DNA from 3 places in the Acidovorax sp. GW823-FHT05D11 genome. Region 2 is predicted to be linked to each of the others. Evidence: predicted binding sites of a transcription regulator. Region 2 holds the regulator's gene; each other region holds the start of a gene.
What was found. The regulator NrdR, encoded in region 2, represses ribonucleotide reductase genes. The targets are predictions, from matches to a motif close to CACNANATNTNGTG.

Region 1 (5,331 bases), 920 kb from region 2:
GCCGCGAACGCTGCGTGGTCATGACGGCCTACGGGTCGGCCGAGAACGCCGTGGAGGCCCTGCGCTCCGGCGCGTTCGACTACATGACCAAGCCGGTGGACCTCAAGCAGTTCCGGTCGGTTGTCGCCTCCGCGGTGCAGGGCACGGGTGGTGTCCCCGCGCCCCGGGCCGCGCGCAGCGGTGGAGTGCAAGGCCGGCCGGCGCCGGCCGGCGCGGATCCCCTGGCGGCGGGCACCGCCCTGGACCGGCTGGTGGGCACCTCCGAGGCGATCCGCAACGTCAAGCAGCGGGTGGCCAAGGTCGCGCGCGGCATGGCGCCCGTGCTGATTCACGGTGAATCAGGCACGGGCAAGGAACTGGTGGCGCAGGCCCTGCATGCCAGCAGCCAGCGCGCGGATGGCCCGCTGGTGGCCGTGAACTGTGGTGCCATTCCCGAGAACCTGCTCGAGGCGGAGTTCTTCGGCGCCCGCAAGGGCTCCTACACCGGCGCCGCCCAGGATCGCGACGGCTACTTTCAGGCGGCCCGTGGCGGCACGCTGTTTCTCGACGAGATCGGCGACCTGCCCCTGGCCATGCAGTCCAAATTGCTGCGTGCGATCCAGGAGCGCAGCGTGCGGCCCCTGGGCTCGACGCAGGAGGAGACGGTGGATGTGCGCATCGTCAGCGCCACGCACCGCGACCTGGCCGCCGATGTGCAATCGGGCCGCTTCCGGCAGGATCTGTACTACCGGCTCAACGTGATCGAGATCCTGATCCCCCCTCTGCGCGAGCGGCGCGAGGACCTGCCGGTGCTGTGCGCCGCGCTGCTCTCGCGCATCGCGCAGGAATCGGGCATGCCGGTCCCCCCGCTGACCGACAGCGCGCTCCACGCCATCGCCGCGCACCCGCTGACCGGCAACGTCCGGGAACTTGAAAACCTGCTGCACCGGGCCGTGGCGCTCAGCGATGGGGAAGAGCTGCATGTGGACGGGCCCTCGGGGGGGACCGCCGAGTCCCCGAGGACACGGGCGGCGCCAGCGCCCGCGATGCCGTCCCCCGCCGACCCGCAGAGCGCCTACCCGGCCGCGCCGCCGCCCGGCGCGGGCAGCCTGGTGACGCTGCCCAGCGATCTTCAGGCATGGCTTGACCAGCAGGAGCGCGACATCCTGATCCGCGCCCTGCGCGAGGCGGGCTTCAACCGGACCGCCACCGCCGCCCGGCTGGGCATCAGCCTGCGCCAGATACGCTACAGGATCGCCCGGCTGAACATCGCCGTGCCCAACGACCAGGACCCGCATGACGACGTGGGCTGAGGAGGCAGCGCCGGCGGACCCACCGCCGTGGGACGGCGGATGGCACCGCGCGGCCACGAGGCTCCCATCCCCCAACCATGGCACGCGCCCGGCACCGGCCAGGTCCGCCATCGACCTGATCGTGGTGCATTCCATCAGCCTGCCGCCGGGCGAGTACGGGGGGGGTGCAGTGCAACAGCTGTTCACCAACACCCTGGACTGGGATGCCCATCCCTACTACCAGAGCATCCGCGGACTGGCGGTGTCGTCGCATTTCTTCATCGAGCGCACCGGTGCGCTCTGGCAGTTCGTGGATTGCGATCTGCGGGCCTGGCACGCAGGCCAGTCGGCCTACCGCGGGCGCAGCCAGTGCAATGACGACTCGATCGGCATTGAGCTGGAGGGCCTGGAGGGCCTGGCGTTCGAACCCGCCCAGTACCGGACGCTGGCCACGCTCTGCCAGGACATCGCGCGGCGTTATCCCATCGCGCACATTGCGGGACATGAGCACATAGCGCCCGGGCGCAAGCAGGATCCCGGCCCCGGCTTCGACTGGGTGAAGGTACAAAAGTCGTTGCGCTGGCCTCCGCACCGTTTTCCCGCGGCGACCCGGCCCACCATCCTGGCCGCCAGCTGAACGCGCTGTCGCAGCGCCGCGTCACAGCAACTTTTTCTTTGTGCAACCGCACAAAGCCGCATCGCCAAGCTCCACGCGGCCTCGCGAAGAAAAACCGCCCGAATCGCCCGCCGCGGCGCGGATTCGCTGCTGCTTTTTCGGTGGGACAAGGGATTCCAGCGGGGTCATCGCAAGAACTCGCAGCATTGAAAACATGCTGTTTCCCTTTTCCCAGGGGTTTGGGGCGGTACACTACCGGTAGTGTCTTGAATGCACCTGACACACCATATATAGTGTGCGGCAGACAGAAGTCCGGCCCATCACTCACACCTTGCGGCGGCTTCACGCCCCGCGCCACACATCCCAGACAGCCCACAGAAGAGGACACCCATGCAAGCTGCTTTGACTACGCCTTCCACCACCCACGCCAACCCAGCGCAAGCTCCGGCTTCGCAGCCCGCGCCAACGTCGGCGGCCAACTCGCTGGCGCACTACCAGATCATCCGCCGCAACGGGGCGGTGGTGCCGTTTGAGCCGCAAAAGATCGCGGTGGCGATGATGAAGGCCTTCCTGGCGGTGCATGGCACACAAGGCGCCGCGTCCGCCAGCGTGCGCGAAGTCGTGGACACCCTGACCCAGAATGTCACCCGCGCCCTGGTGCGGTCGCGCCCCGGAGGCGGCACCTTTCATATTGAAGATGTGCAGGACCAGGTGGAACTCGGACTGATGCGTGGCGGCCACCATGAGATTGCCCGCGCCTACGTGCTGTACCGCGAGCGCCGCACCCAGGAGCGTGCACGCCAGGTCGAGCAGCAGGCTCCGTCCGCCCCCGCTCCGCTGCTCCACGTGCTGGACGGCGGAGAACGCGTTGCGCTCGACCTCCACCGGCTGCAGGCATTGATCGAGTCGGCCTGCGTGAATCTTGGCGCGGACGTCAGCGCAGACCCCATCGTTGCCGAAACCATGCGCAACCTGTACGACGGCGTTCCCATGGACGAGGTCTACAAGGCCTCCATCCTGGCGGCACGCACGCTCATCGAAAAAGACCCCGACTACACCTACGCCACCGCCCGCCTGCTGCTGCACACGATCGTGCGCGAAGTCCTGGGCCGCGAGGTGACCCAGAGCGCGATGGGACAAGCCTATATCGACTACTTCCCCGAATTCATCAAGAAGGGCGTGGAAAACGAGCTGCTGGACGAGCGCCTGCTGCAATATGACCTGCAGCGCCTGGGCGCCGCCCTGCAGGCGGACCGCGACCTGAAGTTCGACTACCTCGGACTGCAGACCCTGTACGACCGTTACTTCCTGCACGTCAAAAAGACGCGCATCGAGTTGCCCCAGGCTTTCTTCATGCGCGTGGCCATGGGCCTGGCCCTCAACGAAGTCGACCGCGAAGCCCGCGCCATTGAGTTCTATGAAGTGCTCTCGTCGTTCGACTTCATGTCCAGCACGCCCACGCTGTTCAACAGCGGTACGCTGCGCTCGCAGCTGTCTTCGTGCTACCTGACCACGGTGCCCGACGACCTGGACGGCATCTACGAGTCGATCAAGGAAAACGCCCTGCTGTCCAAGTTCGCGGGCGGCCTGGGCAACGACTGGACCCGGGTGCGCGCGCTGGGTTCGCACATCAAGGGCACCAACGGCGAATCGCAAGGCGTGGTGCCTTTCCTCAAGGTCGTCAACGACACGGCCGTGGCCGTGAACCAGGGCGGCAAGCGCAAGGGCGCTGTCTGCACCTACCTGGAATCCTGGCACCTCGACATCGAAGAATTCCTGGAGCTGCGCAAGAACACGGGCGACGACCGCCGCCGCACGCACGACATGAACACGGCGAACTGGATTCCCGACCTGTTCATGCGCCGCGTGATGGAAAAGGGCACCTGGACCCTGTTCTCCCCTTCCAACGTGCCCGACCTGCACGACCTCTTCGGCGCCGACTTCGAGAAAGCCTACGTGGCCTACGAGGAAAAGGCCGCGCGCGGCGAGATCAAGCCTTCCAAGACGGTGCAGGCCACCGACATGTGGCGCAAGATGCTGACCATGCTGTTCGAGACCGGCCACCCCTGGATCACGTTCAAGGACGCCTGCAACGTGCGCTCGCCCCAGCAGCACGCCGGCGTGGTGCACTCGTCCAACCTGTGCACCGAGATCACGCTGAACACCAGCGACACCGAGACCGCCGTGTGCAACCTCGGCTCGGTCAACCTGCTGCAGCATCTGAAGGACGGCCAGATCGACCATGACAAGCTCAAGAGGACCATCAAGGTCGCCATGCGCATGCTCGACAACGTGATCGACATCAACTACTACGCCGTCAAGAAGGCGCGCGACTCCAACCTGCGCCATCGCCCGGTGGGCCTGGGGGTGATGGCGTTCCAGGACAGCCTGTATGAGCTGCGCATTCCCTACGCGTCGCAAGAGGCCGTGGAGTTCGCCGACAAGTCGATGGAAGCCATCTGCTACTACGCCTACTGGGCCTCCACCGAACTGGCACGGGAACGCGGCCAGTACTCCAGCTACAAGGGCTCGCTGTGGGACCGCGGCATCCTCCCGTTCGACACGCTGGACATGCTGTCGGATGCCCGGGGCGGGTATGTGGAAGTGGACCGCTCTTCCACCCTGGACTGGGACGCCCTGCGCAAGAAGATCGCACAGGACGGCATGCGCAACTCGAATTGCGTGGCCATCGCGCCCACCGCGACCATCTCCAACATCATCGGCGTGGATGCATCGATCGAGCCCTCGTTCGGCAACCTGTCCGTGAAGTCCAACCTGTCGGGCGAATTCACCGTCATCAACGGCGGCCTGGTGCGCGACCTCAAGCGCCTGGGACTGTGGGATGACGTGATGATCATGGATCTCAAGCATTTCAAGGGCTCCCTGCACCCCATCGATCGCGTGCCGCCAGACATCAAGGCGCTGTATTCGACCGCCTTCGAGGTGGAGCCCCACTGGCTGGTGGAGGCCGCATCGCGCCGCCAGAAATGGATCGACCAGGCGCAGAGCCTGAACATCTACATGGCTGGCGCATCGGGCAAGAAGCTTGACGACACCTACAAGCTGGCCTGGGTGCGCGGTCTGAAGACCACCTACTACCTGCGCACGCAGAGCGCCACGCACGTCGAGATGAGCACCGTGAACACGCGCCAGCTCAACGCGGTTTCGTCCGGCAACGACGGCGGTGCGCCACAGGCCTCCGCGTCCCCGCAGGCCAAGCCCAGCGCGCTGGAAGCCGCCGCGGCAGCGGCCGCCGAGCAGGCCGCCGCGCTGCCCGCCACGGACATCAAGTTCTGCGCAATCGACGATCCAACCTGCGAAGCCTGCCAATAAGGACTTCGCGCGCAACGCCTCGACACATCCAAGGCGTTGCGCATGTGCTGTGAAGCAACAAATCGTTGCCACACAACGCTTCAGTGCTTTTCTTTTCGCAGCACTGCTTTC
Region 2 (5,331 bases):
GCTGACACAACGGTCTTTGCCATCGGTCGCAAATGCGGAGATGAAGGTCCACACTGCGAGGAGGCAAGGTATTGCCTCCAGGGGGTGCCTTGGAATCCTCATCTGCTGCACCAGGACACTGAATGCCTTTGGAGGGAGACTTGGTTTCGTCTGGCGATGCCTGAAATCAACAGGCAACTGAACCTTACCAAAGTAGTTGCCGCAGTTCAAACTGGATTCTCAATGGCGAAAAGTCCACCGATTGAATTTGACATGAGCTTGTAACAACCCGCCTGAGGCCACAGGCCCCAAACGTCCGCCAGCACCCCAAAAACTGTGATTTTCTACATATTTTTTATAACTTATTAGTCTTATGATTCAATTTATTAGTATTGACTAAGCATTTAGTGACCTCCTAGAATCCGCCAGCCCCAAAAACAGGCTAGTAAAAACCCCAACCCGCTGCCGAACCCGGCTAAGTCAAACCAGGCCCAAAGCACCCCAGAGATGTGCGGCCCACTTGATGGCGTACCAATCCAGGCGACCCGCTGAGACGGGACAGTCACCGATGACTGCCCAGGCTCAGTGCGGCGCTTCAGAAAGGAAGAGCTATGACAGCGTCAGGAAAAATAGTCTCCGGCGTGCGGACCTTCGTGGCCGACGTGACCGAAGGTTTTCTTGAAATCACCCACAACAGCTTCGCCCTCATCGGCCTGGCTGTGGCCTTTGTCGTGATCACCCTCACGGCCCGCCCGGACCTGCGCCAGGCAGGCGAAGCGCAATTGATGAACTGGCTGCAGGCCCGCCAGGTGGAAGTGCTTGGCATGCCCATCGAGCCGGAGGCCAGCGAGCGCGCCACGGCGGGCAATCCCAAGGACCTGCCCAAGGAGCAGGCCGCCGTCGCGTTCTGGCTCAGCAAGAAGTACCGCGTTGCCCCCGAGCCGCTGAGCGTGCTGGTGGCAGAGGCCTATGAAATTGGCGCGAAGTCCAAGATCGATCCCACGCTGATCCTGGCCATCATGGCCATCGAGTCGAGCTTCAACCCGTTTGCGCAAAGCGCGGTGGGCGCCCAGGGGTTGATGCAGGTGATGACCAACGTGCATACCGACAAGTACCAGAACTTCGGGGGGCACTTTGCGGCCTTCGATCCCGTGAGCAACCTGCGCGTGGGCGTGAAGGTCCTGCAGGAATGCATTTCGCGCGCGGGTTCCGTGGAGGGCGGGCTGCGCTTTTACGTGGGCGCCGGCAACCTGGCCGACGACGGCGGCTATGCCGCCAAGGTGATGGCCGAGCATTTCCGCCTGCGCCAGGTGGCCGGCGGCCGCTCCATGCCCACCGCGCCGCCGCCCACGCTGTCCACCCAGGCACCCGCCCAGATCATCCCGGTGTCTGCGCCGCCCGCGACGCCAGCGGCGGTGGCGGCCGACAAGGTAGCCCTGCTGACGGGGCTCTGAGCCGATCCTGTGCCGCCGGCCGGGGCGCCATGACCCCGGGGCGCACGGCACTTCGCGCGATGCGACACAGGTTGCGCATGCCACGTCAGCTACACTAGCGGGGTACGCGACTGGCGATAGGCGCGGCATCCCGCACACAGGGTGCTGCCGCTGACGTGGAAACCAGCAAGGGCTTGCCCCTTGTGAACCACTGGGAAGCGTGCCGCACGGGGTTCATCCTTCTGCGTTCCGCCGTTCGCCTGGGCAGCCCTTGTTTCAAGGGACACAAGTTCATAGGACTGCCAATCATGTACGACCGCAATATTCTTGTCGAACAAACCGACCCCGAGCTCTTTGCCGCCATCCAGGCTGAAAACGCCCGGCAAGAGCACCACATCGAGCTGATCGCCAGCGAGAACTACGCATCCCCCGCGGTGATGTGGGCGCAGGGCACGCAGCTGACCAACAAGTACGCCGAAGGCTACCCTGGCAAGCGCTACTACGGTGGCTGCGAGCATGTGGACGTGGCCGAGCAGCTGGCCATCGACCGCGTCAAGCAGATCTTCGGTGCCGAGGCCGCCAACGTGCAGCCCCACTGCGGCGCATCCGCCAACGAGGCCGTGTTCCTCGCGTTCCTCAAGCCCGGCGACACCATCATGGGCATGAGCCTGGCCGAAGGCGGCCACCTCACGCACGGCATGCCGCTCAACATGTCGGGCAAGTGGTTCAACGTGGTCTCCTACGGCCTCGATGCCAACGAAGCTCTGGACTACGACGCCATGGAGAAGAAGGCGCACGAAACCCGCCCCAAGCTCATCATCGCCGGTGCCTCGGCCTACAGCCTGCACATCGACTTCGCACGCTTTGCCAAGGTGGCCAAGGACGTGGGCGCGATCTTCATGGTGGACATGGCCCACTACGCCGGCCTGATCGCCGCGGGTGTGTACCCCAACCCGGTGCCGCATGCCGACGTGGTCACCAGCACCACGCACAAGAGCCTGCGCGGCCCCCGTGGCGGCATCATCCTGATGAAGGCCGAGCACGAGAAGGCCATCAACAGCGCCATCTTCCCCGGCCTGCAAGGCGGCCCGCTGATGCACGTGATCGCTGCCAAGGCCGTGGCCTTCAAGGAAGCGCTGCAGCCCGAGTTCAAGGCCTACCAGGAGCAGGTGGCCAAGAACGCCAAGGTGGTGGCCGAGACGCTGACCGCGCGCGGCCTGCGCATCGTCTCCGGCGGCACGCAAAGCCACGTGATGCTGGTGGACCTGCGTGCCAAGGGCATCACGGGCAAGGAAGCCGAGGCCGTGCTGGGCGCCGCCCACATGACCATCAACAAGAACGCGATCCCCAACGACCCTGAAAAGCCGATGGTGACCAGCGGCGTGCGCATTGGCACCCCCGCCATGACCACGCGCGGCTTCAAGGAAGAAGAAGCGCGCATCACCGCCAACCTGATCGCCGATGTGCTGGACAACCCGCGCGACGAGGCCAACATCGCCGCCGTGCGCGCCAAGGTCAATGCGCTGACGGCCCGCTTCCCGGTCTACCGTTAACTTCACCGGTCAGCAGCCGCCATGAAGTGCCCCTTCTGCAGCAACCTGGAAACGCAAGTCGTCGAAACGCGGGTGTCTGAAGATGGGGTGTTCATCCGCCGCCGCCGCCAGTGCGGCGCGTGCGACAAGCGCTTCACCACCTACGAACGGCCGGAAGTGAGCTTCCCGGCCATCGTGAAGAAGGATGGCCGGCGCATCGAGTACGAACGCGCCAAGCTGCTCGCTTCCTTCAATCTGGCGCTGCGCAAGCGCCCGGTCAGCACGGACCAGATCGACAGCGCCATCGAGCGCATCGAGGAAAAGCTGCTCAACCTCGGCCAGCGCGAAGTGATCTCCAGCCGCATCGGCGAGCTGGTCATGCGCGAGCTCAAGAAGCTCGACAAGGTGGCCTACATCCGCTTTGCCAGCGTGTACCGCAGTTTCGAGGACATCGACGACTTCCGCGCGATGGTGGACGAAGTGCGCAAATAACCGCCGCGGCGCCCACGGCCCGTTTGTTGCCGGGCTGGGCTGCCCACGCACCCGCCTCCAGCCAGGCCCAGCGGCCACCTTGGCGATACGCTATCAAAAATATAGCTTTCGGCGCTTGAAGTAAAAGCGCCAGAGGCTATTTTCATGGGCAAAACACCCCCCTGGTGCACAGAAACACCGCGGCTGCCCGACAATGCCTGCGGTGAAAACCCGCCACTTCCTGCAGCTGGTGCTGCTGTCGGCCCTCTGGGGCGCTTCGTTTCTCTTCATCCGCATCGCAAGCCCGCTGCTGGGGCCCAACGTGATGGCCGCCCTGCGCATCGGGCTGGGCACGCTGACCCTGGTCGCCATCATGCGGGCGGCCGGCGAGCCCTGGCCGTGGCGCCACTGGCGCGAGCTGTTCGGGCTGGGCACGCTCACCGTGGCGGTGCCGTTCCTGCTGTATGCCTGGGCAGCCTTGCACCTGCCGGCGGGCTACAGCTCATTGCTCAACACGATGGCCGTTCCCTTCAGCGTGCTCGCGGCTGCGTGGATGAAGGAAGACACGCTGAGCCAGCGCAAGTGGCTGGGCTGCCTGTGCGGCTTCGCGGGCGTGGCCCTGATCGTGCAGCTCGGCCCGGTGGAGCCCACGCCGTCCCTGCTGGTCGCGGCACTGGCCTGCATCATCGCGTCGGCCTGCTACGGGGTCTCCACCACCTGGATGAAGCGAGCCACCACGCGCATGTCGCCCCTGTCGATCGCCGCAGGCATCCACGCCGCCGCGCTGGTGCTGCTGCTGCCGGGCGCCGCATGGAGCCTGCCCGAAGCCCGCTTCACCGCCGGGGCCGTGGCGGCGGTGGCGGTCATGGGCATCGCCACCTCGGGCCTGGCCTACTGGCTCAACCTGCGCGTGCTCGCCCAGGTATCCCCGGTGGCGGCGATGAGTTCCGCGTTCATGATCCCGCTGTTCGGGGTGGCCTGGGGGCATGTGTTCCTGGGCGAGGCCCTGGGCCCCGGCATGCTCTGGGGCGGAGCGCTCGTGCTGGTGGCCACCGGCCTGGTCACGGGCTTCAACCCGCTGCGCTGGCTGGCGGCACTGCGCCCGGGCAAGGAATAGCCGCCGCCGCTCAACGCACGGCGCGCGCGACGGACGTGATGCGGTTGGTAGCAGGCACGGCCACCGGACTCTGCGTGCGGAAGTAGGCCTCCAGCGCGTCCAGGTCCAGCCCGCCCACCAGGCGGTCGCGCCCTTCGGTCAGCACGGTGAAGTTGTCTCCGCCGCTGTCGAGGTAGCTGCTCATCACCACGCGCACCGGCATGTCGTCACGCAGCGCAGCACCCTGCAGCACCATCTGGCTGACGCGCTCGCCCGCCGGCCGGGACAGGTCGAACTGGTAGGCAAAGCCCGATGAGACCGACAGCACGCGGGGCCGCTGCACGGTGTTGCTGCCGCTGGCGAACTGCTGCTCCAGCACCGCCCTGATCTCCGCGCCCGTGAAGGTCTTCACGACCAGCTGGTTGCCAAAGGGCTGCACGGCAAACAGCTGCCCGTAGCGCACCAGGCCCTGCGCATCCGGCACCAGGTCGGCACGCAGCCCCCCCGGGTTCATGAAGGACAGCTGCGCCCCGCCCTGCTCCGGCGCGCGCGTGGCGTGGAGCTGCGCATCGGCGACCAGGTTGCCCAGGGCGCTCTCCAGCGAGGGCGTCAGCACGCGGCGCAGGGCCGACACGGCCTGCCCCACCGGGCGCTGCGCCAGCGGTATGGCCGCCGCGCGGTAGGTGTCGACGATCTTTTGCACCGCCGGATCGGCCGGGAAGGAAGGCACGGCCAAGGTCATGGGCACGTGTCCCTGGCTGCCGGTGAAGGCCTCTCCCTGCACGATGACGTTGCGCGCCGTCTTGCGCACCACGCGGCG
Region 3 (5,331 bases), 2.2 Mb from region 2:
GCCAGGGGCAACCCTGGCAATAGAAAACGGCCGCGAGGCGGCCGGGGAAGTCGATGGTGGTGAGCGGCGTCATGCCGCCCAGCCGCAGCGCGGACGCTGGCGGCGCCTCAGCAGGCGTTGCTTCCACCACGCGCCTGCTCTGAAAAGAAACGGCGCTCGGCGTGCTCGCCCTGCTTGCCCGTGTTGAAGCTGGCCACGGGGCGGTGGTAGCCCATGACGCGGGTCCAGACCTCGCAGGGCTGGCGCTCGCCGTCGGTGAGCTGCACGGCGGCCAGGGCGGCCTGTTCGGGGGTAGAGAAATGGCTCATGTGATCTCCTTCATGGTTAAAAAATGCTTCTTTATTGATAGCTGCCAGCTCTTTATTGATAAGCGCTACAGGTCAATTTGGTTTGAAATTCGAGGTCAGGCCGCAAGCCGCCGCCGCTTGGCGTCCAGCCGCTCTTCGTCGCAGCGCGGGCAGAACGGGTGCTCGCCCGCCAGGTAGCCGTGCGTGGGACAGATCGAGAACGTGGGCGTGACGGTGATGTAGGGCAGGCGAAAGCGCGTGAGCGCGCGCCGCACCAGATCGCGGCAGGCCGCGCCGCTGGACAAGCGCTCGCCCATGTACAGGTGCAGCACGGTGCCGCCGGTGTATTTGGACTGCAGCGCCTCCTGCCGCATCAGCGCCTCGAACGGGTCGTCGGTGAAGCCCACGGGCAGCTGCGAGGAGTTGGTGTAGTAAGGCTGCTCGGACGTGCCCGCCTGCAGGATGGCGGGCCAGCGCTTTTTGTCTTCCTTGGCGAAGCGGTAGGTGGTGCCTTCGGCGGGCGTGGCCTCCAGGTTGTAGAGGTGGCCGGTTTCTTCCTGGAAGGCGGTCATGCGCTCGCGCACGTGGTCGAGCAGGCGCACGGCAAACGCGTGGCCCCACTCGGTGGTGATGTCGTGCCGGTCCGCCGTGAAGTTGCGCACCATCTCGTTGATGCCGTTCACGCCCAGCGTGGAAAAGTGGTTGCGCAAGGTGCCCAGGTAGCGCTTGGTGTAGGGGAACAGGCCCTGGTCCATCAGGCGCTGGATGAGCTTGCGTTTGGTCTCCAGGCTTTGTTTGCCCAGTTCCAGCAGGCGGTCGAGCGCGGCGAACAGGCCCGCCTCATCGCCCGCATGCTGGTAGCCCAGGCGCGCGCAATTGATGGTGACCACGCCCAGGCTGCCCGTCTGCTCGGCGCTGCCGAACAGGCCGTTGCCGCGCTTGAGCAGTTCACGCAAATCGAGTTGCAGGCGGCAGCACATGGAGCGCACCATGTTGGGCTCCAGCTCGGAGTTGATGAAGTTCTGGAAGTACGGCAGACCGTACTTGGCCGTCATCTCGAACAGCAGCTGCGCGTTCTCGCTCTCCCACGGAAAATCCTTGGTGATGTTGTACGTGGGGATTGGGAAGGTGAACACCCGGCCCTTGGCATCGCCCGTGGTCATCACGTCGATGTAGGCGCGGTTGATGAGGTCCATCTCGGCCTGCAGGTCGCCATAGCAAAACGGCATCTCCTGGCCAGCGATCACGGGCACCTGCTCGCGCAGGTCCTCGGGACAGGTCCAGTCGAAGGTGAGGTTGGTGAACGGCGTCTGCGTGCCCCAGCGCGAGGGCACGTTGAGGTTGTAGACCAGCTCCTGGATGCACTGGCGCACGGCGGCGTAGTCCATGGCATCAATGCGCACAAAGGGCGCCATGTAGGTGTCGAACGACGAGAACGCCTGCGCGCCCGCCCACTCGTTTTGCAGCGTGCCCAGGAAGTTCACGATCTGCCCCACGGCCGAACTCATGTGTTTGGGCGGCCCCGCCTCCACCTTGCCCGGCACGCCGTTGAGCCCCTCGTGCAGCAGCGTGCGCAGCGACCAGCCCGCGCAGTAGCCGCTGAGCATGTCAAGGTCATGGATGTGGAGGTCGCCATTGCGGTGCGCCTCGCCGATCTCGGGCGTGTAGACGTGCGACAGCCAGTAGTTGGCCGTGACCTTGCCCGCCACGTTCAGGATCAGCCCGCCCAGCGAGTAACCCTGGTTGGCGTTGGCGTTCACGCGCCAGTCGGCGCGCGTGAGGTATTCGTTGATGGAGCTTTCCACATCGACCAGCGTCTGCCGGTCGGCGCGGAGCTGGGCGTGCTGCTCGCGGTAGACGATGTAGGCGCGCGCGGTCGCCAGGTGGTTGGCGGCGATCAGCGTCTGCTCGGCCACGTCCTGGATCTGCTCGATGGTGGGTGCCTCGCCATGGAAGCGGTGGATCAGCACCTTGGTGACCTGGGCGGTGAGCAACGCCGCTTCGTCGGCGCCATATTCACCCGAGGCCTGCCCGGCGCTGGCCAGCGCGGCGCGGATGCGTTCGGCGTCAAAAGGAACGCGCTGGCCGCTGCGCAAAACGACTTCGCGGGGCAAGGTGGAAAGGGTGGACGCCATGGGTTCGACCAATCTGTGGAACGGGTTAAAAACACTACCTATGGTGTCCACGATACCCACCAACCACTATAGGTAGTTTGACCCAACACAATCGAGGCGGTAAGCAGGGGTAAAAAAAATGCCGGCACAAAGGCCGGCGAAAGGAAGGTGCCGTCAGGCCCTACCGATGGATGGGGGTGCGTGTGATGGCACGCTGGAGCACAAGAGGTGTGCGTGGAAAAGGTGGGTGTTTTTGTTGGGGGGCTAGGGGCTAGGGGCTGCAGGGGCTCCACCGCTGCGGCCGGGCTGCGTTCGCGTGGGCGCTCAATGGCAGGCGGCGGTTTCTTCCTCCTCGATGCGCGGATAAAAGTCATGGTCTTCGCGCTGCATGCGCTCGAACACCCGGCGCAGCACCACGTTGGCCTCGTCCCGAAAGCCCTGCGCATCGCGGCGCACGGCCTCGGCCGTGTTCCAGCGGCGCGCAAAGGCGTCGTAGGCGCTGGCAATCGAGGTCATCTCGCTCTGGTACTGGCGGCCCAGGCGCGCCAGTTCGGGGTTGCCACCGCGCTGCAGTGCGGGGTAGAGCACCTGGTCTTCCACGGCCAGATGCAGCTTGATGGTGCCGCTCATCGCCACGATGCCCTGCGCGATGGCCGTGGCGTTGGCCTGCACGCCCGCGTGGGCCAGGGCGCGCAAGGTGGCGATGCTGCGCAGGATGTCGGTGTGCTGGTGCTTGAATTTGTCGAGGTTCATGGTCAGTCCTTGTGGGCAAACGGTGTGTGAGCGCGGTGGCCGCTTGTGGCTGCCGCCGCGCACGGTGCATTTCAGCGACGGGCCTGCGCCAGGTAGGCCCCCGTGGAAGCGGCCGGGGCCCGCGAACCGAACACACCGCTCACCACCTGCCAGGCCATGGCCAGCGCGCCGACGATGAAGACCACGTCGCCGAAGGTGCGCACCCAGCGCAGCGTCTGGATGAAGGGCTGCTGCATGAAGGCCTCGCCCCGGGCGTACCACAGGCCTTCGCTCACGCTCGCGTGGAACTGGAACAGGGCGATGGGGAACAGACTGGTGGCGATCATCAGCACCAGGCCGGCGTTGAGCCACCAGAAGCCCGTCTTCATGAGCCGCTCGCTGAACACCAGCTGCGGCCGGATGTAGCGCAGCACCAGCAACGTGAAGCCCAGCGCCAGGAAGCCATACACCCCGAACAGCGCGGCGTGGGCATGCACCGGCGTGGTGTTCAGGCCCTGCACGTAGTACAGCGAGATGGGCGGGTTGATCATGAAGCCGAAGACACCCGCGCCCAGCATGTTCCAGAAGGCCACGGCCACGAAGCACATCAGCGGCCAGCGCAGGCGGGCCATCCAGGGCGTGCGGTGCTGCAGGCGCCAGTGTTCCCAGGCCTCGTGGCCCAGCACGACCAGCGGCACCACTTCGAGCGCGCTGAAGGCTGCGCCCACGGCCATCACCGGGGTGGTCGTGCCCGCGAAGTACAGGTGGTGGAAGGTGCCGGGCACGCCGCCCAGCATGAACAGCGAGGCCGAGGCCAGGCTGGCCGTGGTGGCCATGCGCACCGACACCAGCCCCAGCGTCGAGAAGATGAAGGCGAGCGCCGTGGTGGCGAAGACTTCGAAGAAGCCCTCCACCCACAGGTGCACCACCCACCAGCGCCAGTACTCCATCACCGACAGGTGGGTGCGTTCGCCGTAGAAGAAGCCCGCGCCGTAGAACAGGCCGATGGCCACCACCGACGCCGTCAGCAGCGCCAGCAGGTTCTTGTCGCCACCGGGGGTGCGCAGCGCCGGCACGATGCCGCGCAGCATGAGCACCAGCCAGAAGGCGATGCCGGTGAACTTGCCGATCTGCCACAGGCGGCCCAGGTCCACGTATTCATAGCCCTGGTGGCCCAGCCAGAAGTTCCACTCGGGCGGCATGATCTGCGCGATGGCCAGGTAGTTGCCCGTGAACGAGCCGACCACCACCACGACCAGCGCCCAGAACAGGATGTCCACGCCCAGCTTCTGGTAAGCCGGGTCCTTGCCGCCATTGATGAGCGGCGCGAGGAACAGACCGGCTGCCAGGAAGCCCGTGGCGATCCAGAACAGCGCGCTCTGGATGTGCCAGGTGCGCACCAGCGAATAGGGGAACCACTGCGACACGTTGATGCCGTAGAACTGCTGGCCTTCCACCGTGTAGTGGGCCGTGAAGCCGCCCAGCAGCACCTGGAAGCTGAACAGCGCAACGATGAGGAACAAATACTTGCCCAGCCCGCGCTGCGACGGCGTGAGCGGCACGCGCGAGAGCGGGTCATGCTGGGGTGGCGTGGGCTCCACCTCGTCGTGCTTGCGCAGGAAGGACCAGCCCCACACGAGGAAGCCCACGCCCGCCATCATCACGACCACGCTCATCACCGACCAGACCATGTTCTCGGCCGTGGGCTTGTTGCCGATCAGCGGCTCGTGGGGCCAGTTGTTGGTGTACGTTGCCGTGGTGCCGGGGCGCTCGGTGGCGGCGGCCCAGGCCGTCCAGAAGAAGAAACCCGTCATCTGCGCGCGCCGCTCGGCGCTGGGCAGGGTGTTCTCCTTCATGGCGAAGTGCTCGCGGGTCTTGTGCAGCGCGGGCACGTCGCTGAAAAGCTGGTCGTAGTACAGCGCGGTCATCGCAATGGCATCCGCACGCACCGAAGACACCGTGGCCACGCCCGTCTCGGGGTGGTAGGTGTTGGTGCGGTACTCGGTCTTCATGCGGTCGCGCAGCACCGCCTGGGCGGCGGCGTCGAGCTCGGCAAAGGGCTTGCCGTGCGCACGCTCGGCGGCGACGTCAAGCCAGTTGAGCAGCTCGCGGTGCAACCAGTCGGCCGTCCAGTCGGGCGCCTGGTAGGCGCCGTGGCCCCAGATGGAGCCCAGCTGCATGCCGCCCACCGATTGCCA

Region 1: the regulator NrdR is predicted to act here: its motif matches at 2,170-2,183, upstream of AC3RCE_RS20790 (ribonucleoside-diphosphate reductase subunit alpha).
Region 3: the regulator NrdR is predicted to act here: its motif matches at 2,455-2,468, upstream of AC3RCE_RS01075 (ribonucleoside triphosphate reductase).

What each region holds. Positions count from the first base shown of each region.
Region 1 covers NZ_CM179502.1:4,516,726-4,522,056, forward strand. The annotation lists gene AC3RCE_RS20775 (sigma-54-dependent transcriptional regulator) at 1-1,292, shown strand, start outside; gene ampD (1,6-anhydro-N-acetylmuramyl-L-alanine amidase AmpD) at 1,276-1,908, shown strand; gene AC3RCE_RS20785 (hypothetical protein) at 1,930-2,103, opposite strand; gene AC3RCE_RS20790 (ribonucleoside-diphosphate reductase subunit alpha) at 2,278-5,220, shown strand.
Region 2 covers NZ_CM179502.1:3,595,158-3,600,488, forward strand. The annotation lists gene AC3RCE_RS16660 (lytic transglycosylase domain-containing protein) at 591-1,433, shown strand; ZMP/ZTP riboswitch at 1,530-1,685, shown strand; gene glyA (serine hydroxymethyltransferase) at 1,721-2,965, shown strand; gene nrdR (transcriptional regulator NrdR) at 2,987-3,436, shown strand; gene AC3RCE_RS16675 (DMT family transporter) at 3,630-4,532, shown strand; gene AC3RCE_RS16680 (bifunctional metallophosphatase/5'-nucleotidase) at 4,543-5,331, opposite strand, start outside.
Region 3 covers NZ_CM179502.1:223,292-228,622, reverse strand. The annotation lists gene AC3RCE_RS01085 (anaerobic ribonucleoside-triphosphate reductase activating protein) at 1-73, opposite strand, end outside; gene nrdD (anaerobic ribonucleoside-triphosphate reductase) at 108-308, opposite strand; gene AC3RCE_RS01075 (ribonucleoside triphosphate reductase) at 404-2,422, opposite strand; gene AC3RCE_RS01070 (hemerythrin domain-containing protein) at 2,726-3,154, opposite strand; gene AC3RCE_RS01065 (nitric-oxide reductase large subunit) at 3,226-5,331, opposite strand, start outside.